Regions from separate parts of the Cupriavidus sp. 01L43 genome, predicted to be linked through region 3. Evidence: predicted binding sites of a transcription regulator. Region 3 holds the regulator's gene; each other region holds the start of a gene.
The links. Region 3 encodes LexA, which represses DNA repair genes until DNA is damaged. Its sites were predicted from a motif close to ACTGTATNNNNATACAGT; they were not measured.
Positions count from the first base shown of each region.

Region 1 (7,174 bases), on a different contig from region 3:
TGCGGATGTCCGCCGGCAACCTCTCCACCTCCCGCTGGGGCCTGCGCGGCGCCGAAGACCTGGGCGGCGGCCTGAAGGCCGTCTTCACGCTGGAAAACGGCTTCGACCTCGACACCGGCAGCGCCAACCAGGGCGGCCGCATGTTCGGCCGTCAGGCGTTCGTCGGCCTGCAGAACCAGTACGGCACGCTGTCTCTGGGCCGCCACCAGACCGTGCTGTACGACTTCTCGCTGGCCTATGACCCGATGGCCATCGCCACGCGCTACTCGGTATTGATGCACGACAAGTGGATGTCCGGCCGCGCCGATAACTCGGTGAAGTTCACCGGCCAGACCGGCGCGCTGTACTACGGTCTGTTCTACAGCACCGGCTACGACAGCAGCGCCGGCGGCGAGGTGCCTGGCGACTACAAGGCCGGCCGCAACTTCAGCGCCAGCGTCGGCTACACGGCCGGCCCGCTGTCCGCCCGCGTGGTGTACGACGAAGTGCGCGGCAGCACCGTCGCCACGGACGACAACCGCGAGCGCCGCGCCACCCTCGGCGCCAGCTACGACTTCGGCCGGGCCCGTGCCTTCGCCGGCTATCGCTGGTACTACGGCGACTTCGCCAGCAGCTCGCTGCGCACCAACCTGTACTGGATCGGCGCGAACTACCAGGTCACCCCGGCCATCACGCTGACTGGCGCCGCCTACTACACCGATGTGCGAAACAGCGGCGGCGACCCGTACAGCTTCGTGCTGTCCGGCACGTACGCGTTCTCCAAGCGCACCGACCTGTACACCATCGTCGCCTACGCCCAGAACCGGGACGGCTCGGCCATGGGCCTGTCCGGCTTCGGCCCGTCGCTGAACCGCAGCGCCAGCACCCTGACGGCCACAACCGAACAGGTGGGCGCCGGCCAGAACCAGTTCGGCGCCATCGTCGGCATCCGCCACCGCTTCTGAGCGCAGCGGCCACGCTGAAATCCACTTGACGGAGACTTTCCCTTCGTCTTTGGGCCCGCCTTGGCGGGCTCTTTTTTGGCTCTTCGAAGAATTCCGGGGATTGAATCGCGGCCTTCCGTATCCTGATACTTCGAGGAGTGCGGGTCGAAGTGCCGGCAGGTTCACAAGACAGTCATGCGGCGGGTCCGGGATCTGCGCTGTTCGAATACCGTGTCGTGCTGCATGTGCCGCGGCGCGGGGTGTTGTGCGAGCAGTGTAGAGTGCCGCACCTTGAGCGGCTGGAATGGCTAGGGTGCTACGCAGTTGCACGGTGAAGGCGGTTGCGCCCTTCTACGACCTTGGCTGGCATACGGCCAAATCCATCGACAAGGCCCGCCTGCGCGAGGCGGTTGTCGAGCCCGACTGGTCAGGCATCCGCTATCTGGCGATGGATGAATTCGCGCTTCACAAAGGGCATCGTTACGCCACGGTCGTCGTTGATCCCATCAGGCGGCAGGTGCTTTCTTCCTGAAGATCAAGGCAGCCTTCCCCGGAAGTCCTCGTTGAACCTTTTTTTGGGGTCCTTCATCGATTTCCGGGGAGCACTCCTCGGAAGGATGACCGTAATAGTGAAACTGCAAGCAGCAGATCGAAATCTAGCGACTACTGGAAGTGAGATGGAGTGCGAACACCCACGACTGCTTTCCTCCGCTACCAGGCACCGCGCTATACTTAGCGAAGGGGCTCTCTACCCGTCGTAGGGTGCAGGACCATTTGCCGTTTCGACTCTACAGTAAGAATTGAACAGTCCATCTATGCTAATTACCCGATTAAAACTAAAAAATTGGCGAAATTTTAAGAATTTTGACGTGCCACTAAGAAGTCGTACCTATGTAATAGGTGCCAATGCTTCCGGCAAATCAAATTTACTAGATGTCTTCCGCTTTCTTCGTGACATCTGCAAACCTGCAGGCGGCGGCCTACAAAAGGCTATTGAGGATCGGGGGGGGCTGACGAAGCTGCGTTGCTTGCAAGCCCGGACAGACAACGAGGTTGAAATCTATGTAGCTATTTCTGAGGATGTCGACTCGGAGCCCTCCTGGGAATACACCCTGGCGTTCAAACCTGAGGGAAAGGGCTTGCATCGCATCCTCGTTACGCGAGAAATTGTAAAACGCCGAGGGAGAGCGACCGCTGTCCTTAATCGCCCAGAAAGTAAAGATAAAACGGACACGTTAAGGCTTACCCAAACAGCTATTGAGCAAATCAACTCGAACTCTGACTTCCGGGAAGTTGCCGATTTTTTCCGTGAAACGACTTATCTTCACTTGGTGCCGCAGCTGCTCAAGCATGGTGAGATTGGTGCACGCATAGTAGAGGGAGACCCATTTGGTCAGGGACTTTTGCAGCGCATTGCGAAGACGCCACAAAAGACTCGGGATGCGCGTTTGCGTCGGATCCAGCAGTCTTTGGAGAAAGCAGTACCGCAGTTTAATCAACTTAAGTTTGAGCAGGACAAGGTCACCGGTCTGCCGCACTTAATGGCGTCCTACCAACACTGGCGCACTCACGGTGCATGGCAGCGCGAGGATCAGTTTTCTGATGGGACACTGCGACTGCTAGGGCTTCTTTGGATGCTACAAGAAAGTAATTCCTTGCTGCTATTGGAGGAACCAGAGCTTTCTCTGAATGACTCGATCGTGGCGCACATTCCGTTAATGATCGATCGCGTGCTGCGAAAACAAAAGGCCTTTGGGCGGCAAGTAATTATCACTACGCACAGTGAGGCCCTATTGCGAAATCCCCTTGACGGAAAGGCCATTATTTTACTCGAACCGGCTAGTGACGGCACTATCGCTCGAGTGGCGGATGATACAGAACTTCAGTTAATGTCATCGGGGTTGTCTCCCGCCGACGTTTTGTTGCCCAAAACACATCCGCAGGGAATTGATCAACTTGGGCTGTTCGCATGATAGGGTCAGTTTTTGTTGTGGGCGAGGACGAATTATGTTGCGCTATAGCGGACGCCTTGATTGCATATAGCGGCATAGCCACAAATATTCAGCAGCGGATCGTCGCCGGAGGAGCAGCGCCTTTCAAGCAAAGAATTTCGGCTATGAACAATGTCGCAAGAAATGTGATGCCGGTATTAATGGTCGCCGACGCAGACCAAGCACCATGCGTAGTGACGCAGCGTAATGCATGGCTTCCTCCAAATGTCAGCCAAAGGCTTTCGATGCGGTTGGCTGTGAAAGAGGCAGAGGCCTGGGTTCTTGCGGACCATGTAGGGTTCTCAAAATTTGCAAACATCAGCAAGGATTTGTTTCCGGCGCACCCAGAGGCGGAGCCCGACCCCAAACAAGTATTACTGGGCCTAGTAAGGAAAAGCAAGAGGAGAGAGCTGCGTGACGAGATGTTACCTGGCAAAGGCGCCACATCGCCGGTCGGCCTAGGCTATAACATTCACATGACGGACTTTGTAAAAAACCACTGGAACATAGGTCGAGCTGTCGATCGAGCACCAAGTTTGGCCCGGGCAATTCCTAGAATACTCGCGCTACTGCGTAACGTCGCAGAACAGTGAGCGTATGAATGGCGATTTATGTATTTTTAAAGATGGCCCGATGCTGCGGGTCTATGAGCGCTTGAGCGGCCATCCCTTTCGGTCGCGCCCGTCTATAACCGATAGCTGCTCGCCATCCCGTCTACCTCTCCGTTCATGACCACGACAAGCAGTAAAGGAGCATTCCCCCCCTAGGGACGACACGACACGCTTTCAGATTCCTCGCTGCCTTGGAGACACGGCCCCGAGAATCGCCGATGAATTAATTACTTTGCGTCGTCCCCTCCAAAATACGCCGCAATCCGCGCCAGTTTGTCCGGGTTGCGTTGCACGTGGATGCGGGCGATGCGGTCGCCTTCGACCACAAAGGTCTGCGCGGACTCCAGCGCGCCGTCGAAGTAGCGCAGCAGCGCCCATTCGCCATTGAGCAGCACCAGCCGCACCCGGAGGCCCTCGCCGGGGAATCTGAGGCGCGTGGCGTAGAACAGTTGCGCGATGCGGCGGGCGCCTTCGAGCGGCTTGGGGAAGGTCTGGACCTTGCCGCCGCCGTCGCCGGCCAGGGTGGCGTCGTTGGCCAGCAGCGCCTGGATGCCGGCGAAGTCGCCGCCCTGCATCGCCTGGGCGAACGCCTGGACCATGTGCCGATGGGTGTCCGGGGACACCGTGAAGCGCGGCCGGTCGTCGCGTAGCTGGGTTTTTGCCCGGCTGACCAGCTGGCGGCAGCTGGCCTCGCTCTTGCCGATCACGCGCGCCACCTCGTCGTAGTCGTTGTCGAAAACCTCGCGCAGGAGGAAGGCCGCGCGGGCCTCGGGCGTCAGGCGCTCCAGCAACAGCAGGAAGGCGACGGAGATGTCGTCGGCGCGCTCCTTGATGGCCTCGGGGTTGTCCGGGCTGTCCGTGATCAGCGGCTCGGGCAGCCAGATCCCGGTGTAGTGCTCGCGCTGGATCTTGGCGGCGCGCAGGCGGTCGATGGCGATGCGGGTGGTTACCGAGACCAGCCAGGCTTCGGCATTTTCGATTTCCGTCTGGTCAGCCGTGTGCCAGCGCAGCCAGGCGTCCTGTACGACGTCCTCGGCCTCGGCCACGGCGCCGAGCATCCGGTAGGCAATCCCGTGCAGGCGCGGGCGCAGCTTGTGGAAGGTGGCGGTGGTGTCGTCCATGATTCGATGCGAAAAGGCGGCTGGCAGACCGCCATGGTGGCCACGCGTGCCGGCCCAGCGCAAGAACTTTCAAGCATTTTCCGACGCACACCTTGAAAATTCCGGTGCACTGTATATATTTACAGTAACTGTATGAATGAACAGTATATCGGAGTGCGGAATGGAACACCTGATCCACCTGATCCGTGTGCAGAACGAATATGACCGCCAGGTGCTGGTCTGGTTGCGGGGGCGCATTGGTGATGCCGCCCTGCTGTCGGCCGCGCGCCGGGCCACCGTCGACGACAAAAAGCCTTATCTTTCAACGATTTGCCGCCTGATCGGGATTCGGGCGCCGTCGCGCCGCGCGCTGGCCGACGAGGCTCGCAAGAGCCATCGCGCGGTGGGCGAGCGGTATCTGGAGCAGATCCGCGAGATCCTGGCCCGCCCGACGTCCGGCCATGAAAAAGCCGGGCACGAGGCCCGGCCACAAGCGGCGCTGTTCTAGATCGCCTAGGCAGCGTCTGATCCGGGCTCAGGCCGGCAGTTCGGTCACGCGCATTGCGGGCGTGATCTGGAGCGGATCGGTCATCAGCTCCAGCACGGCCGGCTGGCCGGCGTTGCGGGCGCGTTCGAACGCCGCCGCAAAGTCCTCTGTCTTCTCCACCCGCTCCGCCCATGCGCCGCAGGCGCGCGCCATCGCCACGAAATCAGGGTTGGCGATGGTCGTGCCGCTCTGACGGCCCGGGTAGCGCTTCTCCTGATGCATGCGGATGGTGCCGTACATGCGGTTGTTCACCAGGATCACGATCAGGTTGGCGCCGTGCGCGGCGGCCGTGGCGATCTCCTGCGGATACATCAGGAAGCAGCCGTCGCCAGCCAGGCAGACCACGGTCTTCTCGGGCGCGCGCAGCTTCGCGGCAATCGCGGCCGGCAGGCCGTAGCCCATCGCGCCGCAGGTGGGCGCCAGTTCCGTGCGCGGACGCTTGTAGGCATAGAAGCGGTGCAGCCAGACCGTATAGTTGCCGGCGCCGTTGCTGAGGATGGCGTCTTCGGGCAGCACCGCGTTCAGGTGCAACATCGCGGCAGCCATATCCACCCCCGTCAGTTCCGCATGGGGCTTGGGCGGCGTGACGAAGGCCTCGTGTTCGGCACGGGCACCGCTGGTCCAGTCCTTCCATCCGATAGAAGCCGGCGCCGGCAGCGCGGCCAGCATGGCCGCCGCAGGCACCACGCCCGAATGGATCGGCAGTGCCGACTGGTAGACGCGGCCCAGCTCGCCGCTATCGGCATGGATATGCACCAGCTTCTGCTTGGGACGCGGGACTTCCAGCAGCGTGTAGCCATCGGTGGCGATGTCGCCCAGCCGGGTGCCGACCGCCACGATCAGGTCGGCCGTGCGCACCCGCTCGGCCAGCTTGGGGCTCACGCCCAGGCTCAGATGGCCGATGTAGTGCGGGTCGCGGTTATCGATCACGTCCTGCCGGCGGAAGGCGCAGGCCACGGGCAGGTTCCATGCCTTGACGAAGGCGGCGAAGTCACGCACTGCCGCGTCGGTCCAGCCGGCGCCGCCGGCGATCACCAGCGGCTGGCGGGCCTCGGCCAGCGCGGCGGCCAGCGCCCGGGCATCCTCGGCTCGCGGGGCGGCCACCACGGTGCGGTACGGCTCGGCATCGGCGCAGTCCACCAGATCGTCGAGCACGTCTTCAGGCAGCGCCAGCACCACCGGGCCGGGCCGGCCGGACGTGGCCACCTGGAAGGCGCGCGCCACCATCTCGGGAATCCGGGCCGGATCGTCGATCTCGGCCGCCCACTTGGCCATCGTGCCGAACACTGCCGCGTAATCCACCTCCTGGAACGCCTCCCGGCCCTTGTGGGCGCGGGAGATCTGCCCCACGAACAGGATCATCGGCGTGGAGTCCTGCTGGGCGATATGCACGCCGATGCTGGCGTGCGTGGCGCCCGGACCCCGGGTGACGAAGCAGATGCCGGGGCGGCCGGTCAGCTTGCCGTCGGCCTCGGCCATGTTGGTGGCGGCGCCTTCGTGCTTGGTGACGACGAGGTCGATGGCCGGCTGGTCGTGCAGCGCGTCCAGCACGTCCAGGAAGCTCTCGCCGGGCACGCAGAAGATGCGCTCCGTGCCATGCAGGCGCAGTTGGTCCACGAGGACACGGCCGCCGGTGCGGGCCTGGGAGGATGGGGTTTGAGCGGTCATGACGAAAAGTATGGACAGGATCGGAGGCGGCGCCAAGGTGGAGCCAAGCAGGCGCCAGACCCGAAGCAGGCGGCGATGACAGCGATTTTTCCGTTTGACGGGCGCCGCCGCGGGGTCTATCGTGCATTTCTGTTATGCGTTTTATGCAAGGCAGCCCGCCTCGCGCCCGTGTAGATTGGCTACCGAGGCGATGCTGCCATGACAGCGCGCCCGCCCGCGACACCTGACGGCCATCCCGACCGTCCCATAACAATGCTCGCGAAAACAGGAGACCATGCAATGTCCTTCCCTCATCGATTGATGCGGCCGGCCCTGGCCGTGCTTTGCCTTGGAT
Region 1 covers NZ_JBFTSH010000010.1:170,807-177,980, reverse strand. The annotation lists gene AC1DP9_RS17970 (porin) at 1-944, shown strand, start outside; partial or broken gene AC1DP9_RS17965 (transposase family protein) at 1,077-1,446, shown strand; gene AC1DP9_RS17960 (AAA family ATPase) at 1,739-2,896, shown strand; gene AC1DP9_RS17955 (hypothetical protein) at 3,040-3,507, shown strand; gene AC1DP9_RS17950 (RNA polymerase sigma-70 factor) at 3,753-4,646, opposite strand; gene AC1DP9_RS17945 (CppA family protein) at 4,816-5,133, shown strand; gene AC1DP9_RS17940 (thiamine pyrophosphate-binding protein) at 5,161-6,840, opposite strand; gene AC1DP9_RS17935 (Bug family tripartite tricarboxylate transporter substrate binding protein) at 7,120-7,174, shown strand, end outside.
Region 1: the regulator LexA is predicted to act here: its motif matches at 4,755-4,772, upstream of AC1DP9_RS17945 (CppA family protein).

Region 2 (7,174 bases), on a different contig from region 3:
GTATTGATAACTGAGTCCGAAATCGCCCAGTTTGGCGTTATCCACCCCGAATCGCATCGAGGGCGAGTTGGGCGGCAGCAGGCCGGACGACATCAGGAACGGATTGCTCTCGCGGCGGCCGGCCCAGACGCTGGCGCCATCGAGCACGGATACACCCGAGAGCCCGGTGACAGAGGTATAGAACTGCGGCACCAGTGCGTAGGGGTCCACGGCGGCGGCGTTGCCGTTAACCGAGGTGGCGTTGGTACCCCGGGCCTGTGCCACGAGCTGGACCTGGGTGCCGCCGCCGATGTCGGCCAGCGATTCGCGGATCTTGACCTCGCCAGTGCTGGTGCAGGCCAGCCCTCCACCGAGCCCGACCGACGGCGTACCACCGCCCGGGCAGGCGCGCTGCGTGCTGGCGCGGTCCTCGACCGCTGCACGGCCGCTGTAACCCATGCGCCATACCGTATCGCCAGCGAGATCCTCGGCCGGCAACTGCGAGCGGAGCACCGGAGGTGCATCCGAGACCGTACCCGCTTCAGCGCTGTCGACTTGATCACCGACGTTTGTGCCATCAGCGGCACTGGCGCGTGCCGGCTGGACGGGCTGAGCCGGCTGCGCGGGGAATTCACCCAGCCGCTGCGGGAAGAGGACCAATGGCGGTGGCGGAGGCGGCGGGGCTGTGGCCGACTCGGGCGGACCGACAAAGTCGGGGTCCACGGTGTTCTCCGCCGCGACGGTTGCCATGGTTTCGGATGGTGCCGCATTCGCCGCATTCGCCGCATTAGCCGCATTAGCCGTATTCGCCACAGCCGCATCGGCAGGCTTGCTCGTACCCGGGACGACGGTCGGCTGGATCAGGTCGTACAGCGGGTCAGTTGCCGGCGGCGCAGCCGCCACGGGCGCAGCGGTAGGTACGCTCGCCGGGGCCGAAGTCGACGCCATGGCCGTCGGCGGCACAGTGCTGGCCGAAATTTGTGGCGGTGTCGCCACCTGATTGCCCGTTTGCGCGCAGGCGACCATGCCCCATGCAGCCATGACGGCAAACGTGAGACGGCGGGAACGCAGGCGAGCGAATCGGGGTACTGGCAGCGGCATGGGAAACAGTGACGGCGCGCGGCGCGCCGGATGGGGGCTCCGTTTTTTAACAGGCGAACTTTTTGACCGCAAGACGGGTTACAAAATCCATCAAACCGTGCGGCATCTCACATTGCGAAAAGATCACCTCGCGCCACCTTGCCAGTCTCCCCGTAAACCGTTGCAGAAGTGCGAATCCCTAGCGAAAACCCGCAGTCGGGAGTGTGGTCGTGCGCAAAACGCCACCGCTATAATCGACCGGCTGTTTTGGACTTGTCCTATGGGTGGGGCAGCCAGCGCACATATATATCTATAAGAGGAGATGTCATGGAACGTCGTTCCTTCCTGTTGAAAGCATCGGCTGTGGCCGCTACCGGGGCCCTGGCCGCGTGCGGTAAGGAAGACAAACCCGCCGCGCCCGCGGCGTCGGCGAGCGCACCGGGCGCGCCGGCCGTGATCGGCAGCAACCCGGCGGTGGAATGGCGCCTGGCATCGAGCTTCCCAAAGTCGCTGGACACCATCTACGGCGCCGCCGAGCTGCTGTCCCAGCGCGTGAAGGAGCTGACCGACGGCAAGTTCAACATCAAGGTGTTCGCCGCCGGTGAAGTGGTGCCGGGCCTGCAGGTGCTGGACGCCGTGCAGAACCAGACCGTGCAGATCGGCCACACGGCCGGCTACTACTACTTCGGCAAGAATCCGACGCTGTGCTTCGACACCACCGTCCCGTTCGGCCTGACCGCGCGCCAGCAGACCGCGTGGATGATGCAGGGCAACGGCATGAAGCTGATGCGCGAGTTCTTCAAGGAATATAACGTCGTCAACTTCATGGGCGGCAACACCAATGCCCAGATGGGCGGCTGGTTCCGCAAGGAAATCAAGACCGTGGCGGACCTGCAGGGCCTGAAGTACCGCATCGCCGGGTTTGCCGGCGTGGTGCTGCAGCGCCTGGGCGTGGTGCCGCAGCAGATTGCCGGTGGCGATATCTACCCGGCGCTGGAAAAGGGCACCATCGATGCGGCCGAGTGGGTCGGCCCGTATGACGACGAGAAGCTCGGCTTCTACAAGGTGGCGCCGTACTACTACTACCCGGGCTGGTGGGAAGGCAGCGCCCAGCTGTCGTTCTACGCCTCCGCACCGGAGTTCGAGAAGCTGCCGGCGCAGTACAAGCGCGCGCTGGAAACGGCCACCATCGAGGCCCACACCAACATGATGGCCAAGTACGACGCCGTGAACCCGCAGGCGCTGGCCCGTCTGCTGGAGAATGGCGTGAAGCTGCGCCCGTTCTCGAAGGAGATCATGGAGGCATGCTTCAAGGCCACGCAGGACGCGTACGCCGAGGAAACCGCCAAGAACCCGTCGTTCAAGAAGATCTATGACGACTGGCGCGTGTTCCGCAACAACGAGGCCGCCTGGTTCAACGTGGCCGAGCAGGGCTTCGCGCAGTTCAGCTTCGCGCGCAAGCTGTAAGACATCGATGGGATCTTAATGTGATGTTATCGCCTCTCCCGCCAGGGGGAGGCGAGTTCCAACGCTGATGACGGCGTACCGGTAGAATCCGCGCACCTACCGGACACTCCCATGCAACTCGGCATCTTCTACGCGCTGCTCGCGTACGTCATCTGGGGCCTGCTGCCCCTCTATATCAAATCCCTTCACGGCGTGGCGCCGCTCGAGATCCTGCTGCACCGGATGGTGTGGTCGCTGGTCTTTTTGGGCGCGATCCTGCTCTGGCGGCGGCATTTCGGCTGGCTGCGCGAGGTGGCGGGCAATCCGCGCCTGATCCTCGGCTTCGCGGCGAGCGCCGCCCTGCTCTGCGCCAACTGGTTCCTCTATATCTGGGCGGTGTCGGCCGACCGGGTGGTCGATGCGAGCCTGGGCTACTTCATCAATCCGCTGTTCAGCGTGTTGCTCGGCGTTCTGTTCCTGCACGAGCGGCTGCGGCCGGGGCAGTGGCTGTCCATCGCCGTCGCGGCGGGGGGCGTGCTCTGGCTGACCATCAGCGCCGGGCAACTGCCGTGGATCGCGCTCGCGCTGGCGGCGTCGTTCGGCGGCTACGGGCTGCTGCGCAAGACCGGGGCGCTGGGCGCGCTGGAGGGGCTGTCGCTGGAGACGCTGCTGCTGTTTCCGATTGCGGCCACCGCGCTGGGCGTGCTCGTCTTCACCGGCCAGGACACCTTCCGGAGCGCAGCACCGGGTACGCAGATCTTGCTGCTGCTGGCCGGCCCGGTCACGGCGGTGCCGCTGCTGTTCTTCGCCGCCGGCGCGCGCCGGATTCCGCTTTCGCTGCTCGGCCTGCTCCAGTACACCGGCCCGACGCTCCAGCTGCTGCTCGGCATCTGGCTGTGGCACGAGCCGTTCCCGGCCCAGAAGCAACTCGGCTATGCGCTGATCTGGGTGTCGCTGCTGATCTACGCGATGGAAGGGGTGTGGGTTTCCCGCCGCAATTCCGTTAAGTCTATCAGCGCGACAAATGAAGCATAAGTTTGGATCGATTTATCGATTCATCCCGGGAATGATGGATTAACACCGGCTCGGCACGCGAGGGCCGACGCACTATACTGTACGTTTATACAGTACCGACGACGCGCACGCCCCCTTCGCCATGTCCACCCCCGTCCGGCGCATCGCCCACCTCGACATGGACGCCTTCTATGCGTCCGTCGAACTGCTCCGTTATCCCGACCTGCGCGGCCAGGCCGTTGTCATCGGCGGCGGCCGCAATGCCATCCCGGAGACGCTGCCTGATGGCTCGCGCCGGTATGCCCGCCTGCGCGACTACGTCGGACGTGGCGTCGTCACCACTTCCACCTACGAAGCCCGTGCGTTGGGCGTGTTCTCGGCGATGGGCATGATGAAGGCGGCCAAGCTGGCCCCGGACGCCATCCTGCTGCCGACCGATTTCGACGCCTATCGCCGCTACTCGGGCCTGTTCAAGGCCGCCGTGCGCACCTTCACCGAGCAGGTGGAAGACCGGGGCATCGACGAGATCTATATCGATCTGACCGAGGTGCCCGGCGAGCCGGCCGAGGTAGCCGCGCGCATCAAGGCGGCCGTGAGCGAGGCCACTGGCCTGACCTGCTCGATCTGCGTGGCGCCCAACAAGCTGCTGGCGAAGATCGGGTCCGAACTCGACAAGCCGGACGGCCTGACCCTGCTCACCCCCGCCGACATCCCCCGCCGTATCTGGCCGCTCGCGGCGCGCAAGGTCAACGGCATCGGGCCGAAGGCGGCCGAGAAGCTGGCCGGCATCGGCATCGACACCGTGGGCGACCTGGCCGAGGCCGACCAGGGCGTGCTCCAGACCCATTTCGGCCGCAACTACGCGAGCTGGCTGATCGAGGTGGCGCATGGGCGTGATGACCGCCCGGTGGTGGTCAGTTCCGAGCCCAAGTCGATGAGCCGCGAAACCACCTTCGAGCGCGACCTGCACCCGCGCGTGGACCGCCCGCTCCTATCGGAATCGTTCACCAAGCTCTGCATGCGCGTGGGCGAGGACCTGCGCCGCAAGGGCTACGTGGGCCGCACGGTGGGCATCAAGCTGCGCTTTGACGATTTCCGCACGGTCACGCGCGACCTGACCATGCCGGCCTATACCGCCGATGGCGCGGCGATCCGGCGCAGCGCCACGGAATGCCTGAAGCGGATACCGCTCGAGCGGCGCATCCGGCTGCTCGGCGTGCGCGTGAGCGCCCTGATCCCGGCGGACGAACAGGGCGACGACCCGGCGCCCGTGCAGGAGGAGTTCCGCTTCGAGGATGAGCGGCCGGATGCCTGACGCGGCACCGGAATGACCCCTCCGACGCATCTATCTATCTCCCGCTAGAATCGGCGGCTTCGAGCACCAAGGCCGTCCCCATGACCACCACCGCCACAGAGCGCGCCGCTGAGCCCGCCACCTGGATCACGCCGCTGCTGGCCACGGCCTGCGGCATGATCGTCGCCAATCTCTATTACGCCCAGCCGCTGGTCGGCCCGATCGCCCGGTCGCTGCAACTCTCGCCCGAGATTGCCGGGCTGATCGTCACGCTGATCCAGATGGGCTACTGCGCGGGGCTGGTGCTGCTGGTGCCGCTCGGGGATCTGGTCGAGAACCGCAAGCTGGTCCTGACGCTGATCGGCGGCTGTGCCGTGGCGCTCATGGCGGCGGCCCTGGCCACTCACGCCAGCGTGTTCCTGATCGCGGGCTGCGCCATCGGCCTATGCTCGGTGGCGGTGCAGGTGCTGGTGCCGTTCGCGGCGCACCTCGCCCCGGACCATATCCGGGGCCGCGTGGTCGGCAACGTCACCAGCGGGCTGCTGATGGGGATCATGCTGGCGCGGCCGGTGTCGAGCCTGATGGCCGGCCTGACGGGCGGCTGGCACACCATCTTCGCGGTCTCGGCCGTAGCCATGGTGCTGCTGGCGCTGGTGCTGGCGCGCAAGCTGCCGCGCCGCCAGCCCGCGCGGGGCGTGACCTACGGCCAGATGCTGGCGTCGATGGCGCACCTGCTCCGTACCCAGCCCGTGCTGCGCCGGCGCGCGCTGTACCAGGCCAGCATGTTCGGCGTGTTCAGCCTGTTCTGGACCACCATCCCGCTCTATCTGGCCGGGCCTGCGTTCCACATGTCGCAGACCGGCATCGCCGTGTTCGCGCTGGTCGGCGTGGCCGGCGCCATCGCCGCGCCGATGGCCGGCCGCTACGCGGACCGGGGCCACAGCCGCCAGATGACCGCCATCGCGCTGGCCATCGGCGCCGGGTCGTTCCTGTTGAGCCGGGTGGGCGTGGAGGGGTCGATGACCTCGCTCCTGGCGCTGACCGTGGCGGCCATCCTGCTCGACTTCGGCGTATCGGCGAACCTTGTGGTCGGCCAGCGCGCCATCTTCACGCTCTCGGCCGAGCACCGCAGCCGGCTGAACGGCCTGTACATGGCGATCTTCTTCGTCGGCGGCGCCACCGGCTCGTGGCTGGGCGCCTGGGCCTTCGCGCGCGGCGGCTGGCCGCTGGCGAGCTGGATCGGCTTCGCGCTGCCGGCGCTCGCCCTGCTCTACTTCCGGACCGACCGGCACTAAGCTCGGGGCGCCACCCCCTCCCGAAGTCCCGTTTGCTGCACTACACTGGCCGAGCGTTGTCCTTCATCGTCACAGTTTCGTTGCAGTGCCCGCTCAGGCGGGACTTGCCCGGAGGCCCCCGATGCCATGGCGCAAACTGGTGCCGCAACCGCGATGGTTACCGCGCGCGGCGGTCATGCGCCCGCAGCGAGTCGTGATCTGGTGTTTCAGCCTCGTGCTGGCGCTGACGCTCGCCGTTGGCCTGCGAGACCTCTACACGCTGCGCGAGCGCGTGATTGCCAGCCATCAGCACAATCTCGCGCTGCGCGCGATGGGGCTGGAGGCCGCCGTGTCGTCGGAGCGCTTCCGGCTGTCGTTCGTGCGCGACTACGCGCGGCAGCTGATGCAGATGGAGGCCGTGCAAGCCCGTGGCGTCTCGGACCCCGTCATCGATCGGGCCTTCGCCGCGCGTAACGAGCCGATCTGGCAGATGGAAGTCCCGCTCGGCGATGCGCCCGTGATCGGCGTGTCACCGCAGGCCCTGGCCGGCCTGCCCGGCTTCGAGCGCCACGTGGGCGACCTGCGCGCCGACCTCTTCGCCGCGCGCCAGCTCAGCCATGTGCTGGGGCTGACCATGGGCGTGGACGAGATCCGCAATTCGGTCACGTTCATCTCGAGCAACGGCTTGTTCGTGACCTATCCTCCGGTGCCGGCCGACAAGGCACCCGCGTTGCTGCAGCGCTTTGCGAGCATGCCCTACTACCGCGACCTCCTGCCCGACCGCAATCCGGGCCAGGACCTGCGCTGGGCGCCGCCCTATCGCCAGTTCGAAAGCACCGAGCTGCGCACCACGCTGAGCGTGCCGATCTATGTGGAGTCGCACTTTCGCGGCGTGGTGGCGGTGGATGTCTCGCTGAAGCATATCCAGGCGCTGCTCGGCGCACCGAGCGACGACTCCCCGGCCCTGAACCGCTACCTGATGGACAGCGCCGGCCGACTGATCGCGGCCTACCATGACCATCTGAGCACGGACCTGCGCTGGCCCGACGTGCTGGGCGACACCTGGCGCGACGTGGGACCGCAGACG
Region 2 covers NZ_JBFTSH010000023.1:31,220-38,393, forward strand. The annotation lists gene AC1DP9_RS26210 (carbohydrate porin) at 1-1,080, opposite strand, end outside; gene AC1DP9_RS26215 (TRAP transporter substrate-binding protein) at 1,387-2,526, shown strand; gene rarD (EamA family transporter RarD) at 2,638-3,540, shown strand; gene dinB (DNA polymerase IV) at 3,662-4,834, shown strand; gene AC1DP9_RS26230 (MFS transporter) at 4,915-6,108, shown strand; gene AC1DP9_RS26235 (diguanylate cyclase) at 6,284-7,174, shown strand, end outside.
Region 2: the regulator LexA is predicted to act here: its motif matches at 3,617-3,634, upstream of dinB (DNA polymerase IV).

Region 3 (7,174 bases):
GTATTCGAAGAACTTGCCCTCGGTGGGCATGAATCGGCCGAACATGAAATGTCCTTGTGGCGCGCGCGCTGGCGCGTCAGGTTGTGTTGCAAAGGGGAGCCCGGCACACGCCGGCGCAGATTGCACGACAGCCGCGCTGGGCGGCTGTCATCAAAGCGCAATATTTTACAGGGTTACGGCCCGCTCAGGGGTTGCCGTGTGGGATCAGGTGTCGTTGTCAAAGAACGCCGGCCCACCGCTGAAGTTGTCGAACTTCGTGAATTGACCCAGGAACGTGAGCCGAACGGTGCCGATCGGGCCGTTACGCTGCTTACCGATGATGATTTCCGATGTCCCTTTGTCCTGCGAGTCCGGGTTGTAGACTTCGTCGCGATAAATGAACAGGATCACATCGGCATCCTGTTCGATGGCGCCCGATTCACGTAGATCGGACATCACCGGACGCTTGTTCGGACGCTGTTCCAGGCTTCGGTTCAGCTGCGACAGCGCGATCACCGGGCAGTTGAGTTCCTTGGCGAGGCCCTTCAGCGACCGGGAGATCTCCGAAATCTCGGTCGCGCGGTTCTCGCCGCTGCCCGAGCCGGACATCAGCTGGAGGTAATCGATGATGATCAGGCCAAGCTGCCCGCACTGGCGCGCGAGGCGGCGCGAACGCGCCCGCAGCTCCATCGGGTTCAGTGCTGGCGTTTCGTCGATAAACAATTGTGCGTCGTTCATGCGCTGGATGGCATGGGTCAGGCGCGGCCAGTCCTCGTCCAGCAGGCGGCCGGTACGCAACCGGTGCTGGTCGAGCCGGCCTACCGAGCCCAACATACGCATGGCCAGCTGCACACCGGCCATTTCCATCGAGAACACAGCCACGGGCAGACCCTGCTCCACGGCCACATGTTCGCCGATGTTCAGCGAAAATGCCGTCTTACCCATCGACGGACGGCCCGCCACGATGATCAGGTCGCCGGCCTGCATGCCGCTGGTCATCTTGTCCAGGTCGATAAAGCCAGTGGGCACGCCGGTCACGTCGGTGGCGGAATCGCGGTGATACAGCTCGTCGATCCGCTCCACCACCTGCGTCAGCAGCGGCTGGATTTCCTGGAAGCCCTTCTGCCCCCGCGAGCCCTCTTCGGCAATCGCAAAAACCTTGGATTCTGCTTCATCAAGCAGCTCACGGACTTCGCGGCCCTTCGGCGCAAAGGCGGCCGAGGCAATGTCGTCCGCCACGGTGACCAGCTTGCGCAGCACCGAGCGCTCGCGCACGATTTCCGCATAGCGGCGGATATTGGCCGCGCTCGGCGTGTTCTGCGCCAGGGAGTTCAGGTAGGCCAGCCCACCCACCTCCTCGGCCTTGCCGGCCACCTGGAGCATTTCATACACCGTGATCACGTCCGCCGGCTTGGTGGCGGAGATCAGGCGGGCAATGCTCTGGAAGATGAGGCGGTGATCGAAGCGGTAGAAGTCCGATTCGGAGAGGAAGTCGGCAATACGGTCCCAGGCGGCGTTGTCCAGCAGCAGACCGCCGAGTACCGATTGCTCGGCCTCGATGGAGTGCGGGGGAACCTTGAGACTGTCTAGTTGGGGATCGGCGGCAGGCGCATTCATGGGGTGGGATTATAGCGGCGCCGGACCCGGCCCAAGGGCGCGGCGGCAATAAAAAAGGCAGGAGCGCAGCTCCTGCCTTCTTGTGCATCGGACGCACCGGCCGGGGCCGGCGCATCGATACGGTGCTGCTTAGACGTGCTCGCCCAGGACGGACACGGTCACGTCCACCACCACGTCGGTGTGCAGCGCAACGTTGACCGGGTGGTCGCCAACGATCTTCAGCGGGCCGTTCGGCAGACGCACTTGGGCCTTCTCGACCTTGAAGCCTTGGGTTTCCAGGGCTTCGGCGATGTCGGCGTTGGTCACCGAACCGAACAGTCGGCCGTCCACACCCGACTTCTGGGTGATCTGGACGGTCAGGCCGTTCAGCTTCTCGCCTTCGCCTTGAGCGGCGGCCAGCTTAGCGGCAGCGGCCTTTTCCAGCTCGGCGCGCTTCACTTCGAACTCGGCGATCGCGGTTTGCGTGGCGCGACGCGCCTTCTTCGACGGGATCAGGAAGTTACGAGCGTAACCGTCCTTCACGCGAACGATGTCGCCCAGGTTGCCCAGGTTGATGACTTTTTCCAGCAGAATGACTTGCATCGTGTATTTCTCCTTGCGGTCCTGGGACTATCAGTTCTTGTGCAGGTCGGTGTACGGCATCAGCGCCAGGAAGCGGGCGCGCTTGATGGCCGTATCCAGCTGACGCTGATAGTGAGCCTTGGTACCGGTCAGACGAGCCGGCGTGATCTTGCCGTTATCGCCGATGAAGTCCTTCAGGGTGTCCAGATCCTTGTAGTCGATCTGTTCCACGCCAGCCACGGTGAAGCGGCAGAAGCGCTTGCGCTTGAACAGCGGGTTCTGTTGCTGGAAGCGCTTCTTGTTCTTGTTGTCACGTTTGACGAATGCCATGATTCAATCCTTTACGAATGCTTTACATCCAGTGATGTGAAAGACGAGTGCCTTGCTGTTGCGGTGCCTGCGGGTGAGGAATCCTTCGCAGTCGAGCAGCGTGCCGAGCGGTAACCGCTCCAGACGCTGGCCGACGGGACCTATCCCCATCGCCGCGATGGCGAATTCCACCTGCCGGGGCGTTTCCGCCTCCATGACCTCGCCGGCATGCTGCAGGATGCAGTTGACGACGGGTACACCGGCCGGGGTGTAGCGCAGCGCATCGCGCTCCGCGAGGGTGGCGGTCAGCCTTAACTGGTTCACCGCTGTGCTCCCCCGCTCTCGCTACCTGGCCTGCCGTGGCGGATTTCGCCTGCCACGACCGGCACCGCAGACTGCATTCAGGCAGCCTGGCCTTCCGTGGTCGTTTGCGCGGCCTTGCGGGCTTCTTCGCGCTGCACTTCCTTCATCATCGGCGAAGGAGCGGTCTCGGCCTTCTTGGTCTGCACGATCAGGTGACGCAGCACGGCGTCATTGAACTTGAAGGCGTGCTCGAGTTCGGCCAGGGTTTCCTTGCCGCATTCGATGTTCAGGCAAACGTAGTGAGCCTTGGCCAGCTTCTGGATCATGTAGGCCATCTGACGGCGGCCCCAGTCTTCCACGCGGTGAACCTGGCCGTTTTGCGACGTGACGAGCTGCTTGTAACGCTCGATCATCGCCGGCACTTGTTCGCTTTGGTCCGGATGGACGATAAATACGATTTCGTAATGACGCATTGACGCTCCTTTTGGATGTAGCCACCCGGGCGCCATGTCCGGTGTAGCAAGGTTGAATAGCCCGCGAGTATAGCCCGGTTCCGGGCCAGCACGCAAGCCGGCATCCCGGCAGGACGCTGGGAATCTCTCAGTATTGTCGGAAAACGGCCTGCAGGCGAGCCGGATCGGTGCCAAGCGACGCATCCGCCGCCAGCGCCAGCAGTAGCAGCACGCGCGCCTTGTACGGATTGAGATTGCCGGCGGAGGCGAATTCGCCCGAGGCCAGGCGCGGGCGTGCCGGCCCCGCCACATGGCCGGCGCCCGTGCGGGAGCTTCGCACCACGGCCACGCCTCGCGCAGCTGCATCGGCCAGCGCGTCGCCCAGCGTCTCATGGACCGAGCCATTGCCGGTGGCCGCCACCACGAGCCCCTTTACGCCGGCCGAGACCATCGCATCCACGGCCACCCTGCCCGGCTGGGCATAGCTCGCCACGATTTCGACAAGCGGCCACGCCGTAGGCACGGGCAGCGCTGGCGCGTCGCTGGGGGCGCACGCGCGTGCAAAGCGCACGTAGGCATCCTGCACGAAACCAATTGGCCCGCCCGCCGGCGACGTGAACGCATTGACCGCCGAAGTATGGACCTTGGCGACATCGCGGGCCGCATGAATTTCCTGGTTCAGGACCACGAGCACGCCCTGCCCGCGCGCATCCGGGCTTGCCGCCACGCGCACTGCGTCGAGCAGATTCAGCGGACCATCGGCCGAGAGCGACGTGGACGGGCGCATTGCCGCGGTCAGCACCACCGGCACCGCGCTCCGCTGCGTCAGGTGCAGGAACATCGCCGTTTCTTCAAGCGTGTCCGTGCCGTGGGTAATCACCACGCCCACCACATCGGGCTGCGCGACCCAATGCGCCACCCGTGCGGCAAGCGTCGCCCACAGGCTGAAGGCCATGTCCTTGCTGTCGATCTGGGCCACCTGCTCCGTCTCCACACGGGCCACCTCGCCCAGCGCAGGCACGGCCTGGATCAGCGACGAGACCGGCACGGTGGCCGCGCGGTACTGCGCACTGCTGGCGGGGCTGGCGGACGAGCCTGCGATGGTGCCGCCGGTGGCGAGCACGACGATGCGGGGCAATGACGTAGACATATAGCGAGAAAATCGAGCGAGTGAGCGGGTGGTTCAGGCGATTGTAACTGTGGCACGCCGAGGGCCGCCGCTCTCGCAAACCCGTGTCGCCGGGCGCACTGGAGTCCGCCGGGTGTCGCGCATGCCCCACATCGCCACTGCAAATTGTGCTTGCACTTCACTCGATACTGTATAAAATCACAGCATACTGTTTAAACATACAGTGCTTCGGCACCACGAGAGACCGGCGACCCATGGCGACCCTGACACCCCGGCAACAGCAGATCTTCGACCTGATCCGCAACACGATCCGGCACACCGGCATTCCGCCGACCCGTGCCGAGATCGCGTCCGAATTCGGTTTCTCCTCGCCCAACTCTGCCGAGGAACACCTGCGAGCGCTGGCCCGCAAGGGCGTGATCGAGCTGACGCCTGGCGCGTCGCGCGGCATCCGCCTCAAGGTGGCACGTAGCGATTCGGAGATGACGGACCAGTTCTCGCTGCCGATGGCCGGCGTGATGCAGCTGACGCTGCCGCTCGTGGGCCGCGTGGCCGCAGGCAGCCCGATCCTTGCCGCAGAGCACATCGACCGTCAGTACCAGGTAGACGCCTCGGTATTTGATGATCGACCTGATTACCTGCTGCGCGTGCGGGGCCTGAGCATGCGCGATGCCGGCATCCTCGACGGCGACCTGCTCGCCGTCAGGAAAGCCAGCGAAGCCGCCAACGGCAAGATCGTCGTCGCGCGGATCGGCGACGATGTGACCGTCAAACGCCTGAAGCGGCGCGGCGACATGATCGAGCTGATCGCCGAAAACCCGGATTTCGAGAATATCGTGGTGCAGGCCGGCCGCGAGGAATTTTCGCTGGAAGGCATCGCCGTCGGGCTAATCCGCTCCTCGGGCTTCTGACTTCCGAGACCGGACGGGCGGCCGCCTGTCCTGGTCCCCAGTTTTGCAGTGCCAACGCCGCCCCGTTCTCTCCGGACGACGGGCGTGGACTCCTGCTGTCGCAAACTTCGAGGTGCCGCCATGCTGCCAGTCAACCACACCGCTTCCCGCCGCCCGGTCAAGCCCGTGCCGTTCCGCCAAACCAAGGGCGTGCGCGTCTACCAGGGCGCCCAGCGTCGTACGATGGTCGGCAGCATGGCTGCAATCTGCCGGATGCTGGAACTTGCGGATATGCCCGACAAACTGGACGCATGAACCGCTAGCGGCGGATCCGCGTCGCCCAAATCATTGTAAATAGTGCAGTTGCGAGCCCACCACGTGAAATTAAGAGAACGTTTAATTCATCGTGAGAGGTGCTTTACACTCGATGGCGCGCATCCGTAGTACTGGCGCATTGGCGCCGATGCGCGAAACCGGAACTTGTCGACCCCGCCGAGTGCCGGTTTTTTTTCGCCCTCCCCGGCTGGATCAGGTACCAGGGTACATGCCAGTCATGTTCTTGCGCAGACGGTCCCACAGCATACGCACGCCCCGCACGGTCCCGCTCAGACCCGCCGAGTAGCCAGGGTCGTAGTAGTGAATCAGCAACGACCGGCGCTCGCCAACTTCCACATCAAGGTTGGCATGCTGGAGCACAAAGCCGTTGAAGACATAGACGCTGCCCGGCTCCACCGGCACGCGGTTGCAGCGGCCACGGCGCAGATCCCGTAGCGTCAGCCATTTTCTGATGGGAAACGGCAGATTGCGCTGAATGCCATGACGAAGCTTGCAAAAAACATTGGCCACAGTGGATACCGCCAGCCGTGGCGGGTGATAAACCAGCAGATCACCGTTGCAAACGCKATCGGGGGCGAGCTTCAGCGGAATCAGCAGCGTCAGCAGATGCGAATCGTAGTGGCGGCAATGGCTCTKGTTGCGCGTAGACGTGCTGGCACAACGAATCACGTGGAACGCTTCCCAACGCAGCGACTTCTTCAGGAGCGTGGTGGCCATGGCCCGAGTCTCGGCGCACACCGTCTCCTCGAGCTTGCGGAAGGCTTCATTGCGACGTAGTAACTCAGCCATTGCGAATGGCTCGGCACGCTCGGGCTGTTCGCCGAAGGATCGATCGATAGCCGCGTTAATGGCAGCCAAGGTCGGCATCGGGATCACACTGGAAAATGCCGCCAGTGCTACATCAGGGTTGAATCGAATTCGCTCCGCCACGGCATGACCTCGCGCTTCGTATAGGTGATTTGCCTAGATGATATGGATTAGACCATTTGGCCCGCCGTGAAGCGTAGCGAAAATCATTCTCGAAAACTTGTCACTATGTGGGCTGTCGCACATGATCCGGGAACAAAGCCCAGTGCATCCACGCCCCCGACGGTTTTCCGGCACATGGGCCGATCAACGATTATTCTTTTGGTGAAGGATCGACGGACACTGGCTGACGATATAAGGGACGCAATGAGGACAAGCCTGGCGGCATGGCTCCTGGTCATTGCCGCACTGATTTCGGGGCCGGGGGTTGCTGCTGAGTTCGGTAGCAAGGGTGGCCCCGAGCCCGCCAATATCGATCAGATTACCGACCTACTTCGCGAAGAGCCCTACGACCTGGAGCTGTTGATCAGCTTTGGGACATCGAAGGGCGGATCGGCTGGCCATATCGCCCTGGGCGTCCGTGACGACACGCTCGGCGACGACATTGTCTACTCGGCAAATTTCTACGCCGACCGCACGCCCAAGCACGAGAATGATTTTTACACCGCCAATCTGATGGCGGGCATCCCAAAGAAGGAATATCTGTTCAAGACGGCCTCCTCCATCGCGGAAACGACGATGTTTGGCCTCGACTATGGCGAGATCTACAAGCGGTCGGTGATCGGTGTGCG
Region 3 covers NZ_JBFTSH010000018.1:112,453-119,626, reverse strand. The annotation lists gene AC1DP9_RS23595 (DUF47 domain-containing protein) at 1-45, opposite strand, end outside; gene AC1DP9_RS23590 (replicative DNA helicase) at 205-1,596, opposite strand; gene rplI (50S ribosomal protein L9) at 1,726-2,178, opposite strand; gene rpsR (30S ribosomal protein S18) at 2,209-2,487, opposite strand; gene priB (primosomal replication protein N) at 2,491-2,790, opposite strand; gene rpsF (30S ribosomal protein S6) at 2,868-3,242, opposite strand; gene AC1DP9_RS23565 (asparaginase) at 3,370-4,371, opposite strand; gene lexA (transcriptional repressor LexA) at 4,605-5,261, shown strand; gene AC1DP9_RS23555 (hypothetical protein) at 5,382-5,555, shown strand; gene AC1DP9_RS23550 (hypothetical protein) at 5,769-6,506, opposite strand; gene AC1DP9_RS23545 (hypothetical protein) at 6,750-7,174, shown strand, end outside.

Region 4 (7,174 bases), on a different contig from region 3:
CACTGGGCGCTGCAGAACAGCAAGACCACCGTGCTGTCGGCGGTGGGGCTGTTCGTCGCGACGATCCTGATCGTGCCGCTGCTGGGTACCTCGTTCATCCCCGAGATGAAGGAGGGCTCCATCGTGCCCGCCATCGACCGTGTGCCGAACATCTCGCTGGAGGAGTCGATCAAGCTCGAGAAGATGGCCAACAAGCTGGTGCTGGAGGTGCCGGGCGTGAAGTCCGTGGTGTCCGGCGTGGGGCGGGGCGAGAGCCCGGCGGACCCGCAGGGCCAGAACGAGTCCACCCCCATCGCCAGCCTGAAGCCGCGCGACGAGTGGCCGGACGGCTGGACCCAGGACGACATCGCCAATGCCATCCGCGAGAAGCTCAAGGCCATTCCGGGCGTGCAGGTCGTGATGGCGCAGCCGATCTCGGACCGCGTGGACGAGATGGTCAGCGGCGTGCGTTCCGACGTGGCGGTAAAGATCTTCGGCGATGACCTCGACAAGCTGCGCGAGCTGGCCGGCGAGATCGCGCGCGTGGCGGGCGGCATCCAGGGCTCGCAGGACGTGCGGATCGAACGGATCTCGGGCCAGCAATACCTGTCGATCGAGATCGACCGGCAGGCGATTGCGCGCTACGGGCTGAACGTGTCGGACATCCACGACATCATCGAGATTGCCATCGGCGGCAAGCGCGCCACGGACATCTTCGAGGGCGAGCGCCGCTTCGCGGCGGCGGTGCGCCTGCCCGAGGACTTCCGTGACAACGTGCAGGCCATTCGCCAGCTATTGGTGCCGGCGCCGGGCGGCGTGCAGGTGCCGCTGGAGTCCGTGGCCAAGATCGAGGTCAGCGACGGCCCGGCGCAGATCAGCCGCGAAATGGCCAAGCGCCGCGTGGTGGTGATGATCAACGTGAAGGACCGCGACCTGGGCGGCTTCGTGGCCGAACTCCAGAGCGCGGCCGAGAGCAAGGTCAAGCTGCCCGAGGGCTACTACTTCGAGTGGGGCGGCCAGTTCCAGAACATGGAGCGCGCCATGGGCCACCTGAAGATCATCGTGCCGATCACCATCGCCGCGATTTTCTTCCTGCTGTTCCTGCTGTTCAACTCGCTGCGCTTTGCCACGCTGATCATCACGGTGCTGCCGTTCGCGTCAATCGGCGGGATCATCGGGCTGTTCGTGACGGGCGAGTACCTGTCCGTGCCGGCGTCCGTGGGCTTTATCGCGCTGTGGGGCATGGCGGTGCTGAACGGGGTGGTGCTGGTGTCGTACATCCGCACGCTGCGCGAGTCGGGCATGTCGCTGCGCAACGCGGTGGTGCGCGGCGCTACGCAGCGTTTCCGCCCGGTGATGATGACTGCGACTATCGCCATGCTGGGCCTGGTGCCGTTCCTGTTCTCGACCGGACCGGGCTCCGAGGTGCAGCGTCCGCTGGCCGTGGTGGTGATTGGCGGCCTGATCACCTCCACGCTGCTGACGCTGGTGATGGTGCCGGTGCTGTACCGCTGGTTCGACGACAGCAAGCCGGAGCCGCGCGACATGTCGGTGTAGGCGCGGTATGACGTTGGCCCTGACGTTGAGCCCTGACGTCGCAGTACAATGACGGCCGGCCGGCACGCCACGCGTGTCGGCCGTTTTTCGTTTTTCGGAGGGATTCCATGACGTTGCCGGTTTCACGGCAGGGGCGCCGCATGCTGGTGGCGCTGGCTGCTGCCACGCTCTCGACCTTCGCCTTCGCTACCGAGGCGCCCGTCAATATCGAACTGGGCCAGCGCGGCGGACGCCCCGAGGCACCCGAGGCACCCGTGGCCTGCATGGAGGCCGTCAAGGCCAGGCTGCCGAACCCCGACCGCTTCCGCTGGGTGCGCGGCACCACGCGGCGCGTGGCGGAGGACTTCTACAGCGTGGTCGGCAACGTCGAGTTCGTGAACCAGGCCGGCGAGACGCGCAAGGGCGACGCCCAGTGTGATGTCATGCGCGCGCCCGGCAACCAGTTCATCGTGCCGAAGGTACGGCTGCCCCAGTAAATACAAGGGTTTGCGAGCCGCCAAGATGACAATGCTGTCATCTTGGCGGCTTTTTCATTGGCGCGTCTTTACACGTACGGGACCATCTCCTAAGCTATTGTGTACGCTGTACACAAATAGGCAGCGACATCATCGACTGAATCAAACCGATCAACAGGAGACCGTTGCAATGCAGACCGAAACGACCAACGAACACCGCTGGCTGCAGAAGCTGGTGGGCAAATGGATGGCCGAAGGCGAGGCGGTGATGGGGCCGGACACCCCGCCGCAGAAGTGGAAGATTCCCGAACAGGTGGGCGCCGTGGGCGACCTCTGGGTGCAGGGCCGCTCCGAGGGCGAGATGCCCGGCTGCGGGCAGGCCGTCACGGTGATGACGCTGGGCTATGACCCCACGCGCAAGCACTTCGTGGGCACCTTCATCGGGTCGATGATGACCCACATGTGGATCTACGAGGGTGACCTCGAGGCCGATGGCCGCACGCTGACGCTGCGCGCCGATGGCCCGACCTTCACGCCGGAAGGCAAGCTGGTGCCGGGCAAGACCTCGAAATTCCGCGACGTGATCGCCTTCCAGGACGATGACAACCGCACGCTGACCTCATTCATGCAGGGCGATGACGGCGAATGGATGCAGATCATGCAGGCGCGGTATCGGCGGGAGAAGTAGGGCGCGGGGAGGGGCGTCGAAGCCGGACGCCTCAGACCCGGTCCAGTTCGTCGCTGTTCCACCAGGCGTCCAGCAGGGGCTGGAAGCGGTTGTCGGGCGCGGGCGGTATGCGCGTGCTCTTGCGCGCGGGCGGCAGTTCGCGCCCCGTCAGCTGGTAGTAGACGGCAGCCGGCAGGGTGCCCGGGCCGTAGGGCACATGGTCGATCACGCTCATCTGCCGCGCGGCCTTCAGCGCCCGGGTGGTCTCCTCCGGGGACAAGCCGCAGGCGTCGGCCAGCGCGTCGCGGCGCAGCGGACCCTCGCGCTGCAAACCGGCGATCAGCAGATGCACACATTGACGTGTATTCCGTTTCATAGGGGCGCATTTTTCCGCACCTGCCCCGCGCTGCACAATCCGGATTGACATTTGTTTGCAATCCGCCACGTCGTTTCGTGGCAGTTGCCCCACTGTAGTGGGAGATTTGGGGCCTTTTGGGCCACTTTTCGCCCAACGAGGCGGCGCGCGTTCCACTTCGGCCATGCCCCTCTTGCGCCAGCGTCGATACTGTATAAACATACAGTAATCGTCAATCTTCCGATGGCGCACGCCCGCCGCGTGTGCCGAATTCATCACCATGACTGCGCCCCCGCACATCCTGCCTGCCGAGGAGGATGGTGCGTCTCCACTGCCTTCGCCTCCCGAGCCCGTGCCCGATCACCGGGCCTCGGTGGCCGAACTCGAGCATCGCTACCCCGGCCTGTGGCGCGCCGGGCAACTGGGCCATGCCGGCCGGCTGCCCGTGTGCCCGAGCGGCTATGACGCGCTGGCGCAGGAGCTGCCCGGCGGGGGCTGGCCCGCTGGCGCGGTTACGGAGCTGCTGCTCGCGCACGATGGCGTGGGCGAACTGCGCCTGCTGATGCCGGCGTTGCGCACGCTGGCCGCGGCGGGGCGGCGGGTGGCGTTCGTCAATCCGCCTTATCTGCCGAATGCCGCCGGGCTGGCGGCGGGGCTGGCCGGCCTGCCGGCGCGCCAGCTCTACTGGGTACGGCCGCCGGCGGCCACCCCGCCGGCCTCGCGCCGCACGGACATGCTCTGGGCGGCCGAGCAGATGCTGCGCAGCCAGGCGTTCGGCGCGGTGCTGGTGTGGCTCGGCGCCGCGCGGCCCGAGGCGCTGCGCCGGCTTCAGGTGCTGGCCCAGGCCGGCGATACCGTGGTCTGGGTGCTGCGGCCCCTGCGCGTGCTCCAGGAATCGTCGCCGGCCGTGCTGCGGCTGGCGCTGTCGCCGTTGCCCGGCAACATGCTGTCGATTGCCTTCCACAAGCGCCGTGGCCCCGTGCGGGACGCGCCGCTGCAACTGTCGCTGGGCGGCATGGCGCACGTGCCCGCACGCATCGCCACGCCCGTCATTCCCACCGCTCCTGTCACCTCCACCGCGCCTTCCGTGGTGCCCCCTCATCATGCTGCCGACGTTCTGGATCGCGGTGCATCTGCCGCGCCTGCCGCTGGACGCGCTGCAACCGAGCTGGCCTGAGGCCGCCGGTGCGCCGTCCGTCCCCGCCTCCGGCACGCTGCAACAGGCGCTGCCCGTGGCGGTGATGGCGCACGAGCGCGTGGTGCTGGCCAACGGCCCGGCCGTGGCCCTCGGTGTGGCGTACGGCATGCGGCGCGGCGGCGTGCAGGCGCTGTCGGCGGAGGTCGTGCAACTGGAGCGCAGCCTCCCGGCCGAAGAGGCGTTGATGACCGACGTGGCGCTGACGCTGCTCCACTTCACGCCGGCCGTGACGATCGACCCGGATGCCGAATCGGCCACCGTGATGCTCGACGTCACCGCCAGCCTGCGCCTGTTCGGCGGGCACCGCGCGCTGTGCCGTGCCATCCGCGCGCGGGTGCGGCAGCTCGGCACGTTCGCGCAACTGGGCTGCGGCACCACGGCGCAGGGCGCGGCCTGGCTCGCCCGGCAGCCGCTGCGCCGGACGCGGCGCGGGATCGTGCGGCCCGCGCGCCGCGCCATCCAGCCTGCCCGCATGACGCGCCTGCTCGATGCCCTGCCCGTGGCGTGCCTGCAGACGCTGGCCGATCCGGGCTGGCTCGAGGGCGTGGGCTGCCGCACGCTGGGGCAGGTGAGGCAGTTGCCGCGCGCGGGACTGTCGCGCCGCATCGGCACGGCACTGCTGGCGCGGCTCGATCAGGCTTACGATCAGGCGCCGGCCGGGTTTGCATGGTTCGAGGCGCCGCCCGCCTTCGCGCAGCGGATGGAGCTGCCGGGGCGCATCGAAGCGGCCGACGGGGTGCTGGCCGGCGCGCAGCGGCTGCTGCTGGCGCTGTCCGGCTGGCTGGCGGCGCAGCAGGCCGGCGTTACGCGCTGCGTGCTGGTGCTGGAGCACGAGCGCTACCGGCTGGGCGAGGACATGGACAGCACGCTCGTGCCGCTGGGCCTGGCGCAGCCCAGCCGTGACCCGGTGCACCTGTCGAAGCTGCTGCGCGAGAAGCTCGACAAGGTGCGCTTCCACGCGCCCGTGGGCGGCCTGGCGCTGCGCGTGGAGGCGATGGAGACCTGCCTGCCGCAGAGCGATTCGCTGTTCCCGGAGCCCGGCGCGGCGCCGGCCGAACTGGGCCGGCTGATCGATACGCTGATGGCCCGCCTCGGCCGCGACAACGTGCTGCAGCCTCGCCCGCTGGCCGACCATCGCCCCGAATGTGCCAACCAGTGGGGCCCGGTGGACGAGCCGCCGCCCCGCGCGCCCGCCACCGGCACGCTGCCGCCCGAACGGCCGCTGTGGCTGCTGGAGGCGCCCCGGCCGCTGCGCGTGCAGCGGCACCGGCCCGTCTACGAAGGCCCGCTGGTCATGCTCACCCGCCCCGAGCGCATCGAAGCCGGCTGGTGGGATGGCGGACTGGCCACGCGCGACTATTTCATCGCCGAACGGGCGGACGGGCTGCGCTGCTGGGTCTATCGCGAGCGCCCCGGCCATCCCACCCGCAGCGGGCAGGAAGAGGGCGGCGAATACCGCTGGTTCCTGCACGGGCTGTTCGCCTGATTTCGCCTGAATATTCCTGACGTTTTCCACATGCTGTCGTCGCTTCCCGGCCTCTCCTCGCTGCTGCCCTCGCTGCCCGATTACGCGGAGCTGCACTGTGTGTCGAACTTCACGTTCCTCACCGGCGCCTCGCATCCGCAGGAACTGATCGCGCGCGCATTCCAGCTCGGCTACAGCGGGCTGGCGCTGACCGACGAGTGCTCGGTGGCGGGCACGGCGCGCGCGCATCACGCCATCAAGGTGCTGCGCGAGGAGATGTGGGAGGCCGTGGCGCGCAGCGCCCGCCGGCTGGCGGCGGGGCAGGCGGACGGCGAGTTCGATGATGCCGAGCTGGTCCATGCCTTCACACCCGATGGAATGGAGGGGATGGACGATGTGGACGACATGGAGGAGGGCGACCCCGACGCCTTGCCGCTCATCGGCGACCACCCGGACGACCACCCGGGCGACCACCCGGACGACGACCCCGATGCCGCCGCGCACCGCCACCGCGTGCTGGAGGCGCGCGCCGCCGCCGCCGATGCGTTCAACGTGATCCTCGGCAGCCGCTTCACGCTGACGGCCTCCCCCGGGCAGCCCCCCGAGCCCTATGCCATGCCCATGCCGCCCCCGCGCCTGCTGCTGCTGGCGCAGAACCGCGAGGGCTTCGGCAATCTCTGCGAGTTCATCACGCTGGGGCGCACGCGGGCCGAGAAGGGCAGCTATCTGCTGTATCCGTCCGACCTCGCCAGCCCCGAGCCGGATCAGGCGCACCTGCGCGGCATGCCCGATTGCCTCGCCATCCTGCTGCCCGACTACTGCGCCGATCCCGATGTGCTGCGCGCGCAGGCGCTGTGGTGCCGGGAGACGTTCGGCACGCGCGTGTGGATCGCGCTGGAACTGCTGCAGGGCCATGCCGAGGCGCTGCATCGCACCCGGCTCCAGGCCGTGTCGGCGGAAACCGGCGTGCCGCTGGTAGCGGCGGGCGCCGTGACCATGCACGTGCGCTCGCGCAAGCCGCTGGCCGACGTGCTGACCGCCATCCGGCTCGGCCAGCCGCTGCCCGCCTGCGGCATGGCGCTGGCGCCCAATGCCGAGGCGCACCTGCGCATGCGGCAGGTGGTGTCGCGGCTCTATCCGCGCGAGGCGCTGGCGCAGACGCTGAAGATCGCCGATCAGTGCCGGTTCTCGCTGGACACGCTGCGCTACGAATACCCCGAGGAACTGGTGCCCGACGGCGAGACGCCGATCAGCTACCTGCGCAAGGAGGTGGAGCGGGGCAGCCGCGAGCGCTTTCCGCACGGCATGGAGCCCGAGTGGGAGGCGCAGCTTGAGGGCGAACTCGAACTGATCGAGGAAAAGCACTACGAGCCGTTCTTCCTGACCGTGCACGACATCGTGCGCTTCGCGCGCCAGCGCGGCATCCTGTGCCAGGGCCGGGGCTCGGCCGCCAACTCGCTGGTCTGCTACTGCCTGAATATCACCGAGGTGAGCCCGG
Region 4 covers NZ_JBFTSH010000004.1:195,897-203,070, reverse strand. The annotation lists gene AC1DP9_RS09745 (efflux RND transporter permease subunit) at 1-1,536, shown strand, start outside; gene AC1DP9_RS09740 (DUF2880 domain-containing protein) at 1,644-2,012, shown strand; gene AC1DP9_RS09735 (DUF1579 domain-containing protein) at 2,182-2,679, shown strand; gene AC1DP9_RS09730 (hypothetical protein) at 2,711-3,034, opposite strand; gene imuA (translesion DNA synthesis-associated protein ImuA) at 3,294-4,190, shown strand; gene AC1DP9_RS09720 (Y-family DNA polymerase) at 4,117-5,697, shown strand; gene AC1DP9_RS09715 (error-prone DNA polymerase) at 5,728-7,174, shown strand, end outside.
Region 4: the regulator LexA is predicted to act here: its motif matches at 3,223-3,240, upstream of imuA (translesion DNA synthesis-associated protein ImuA).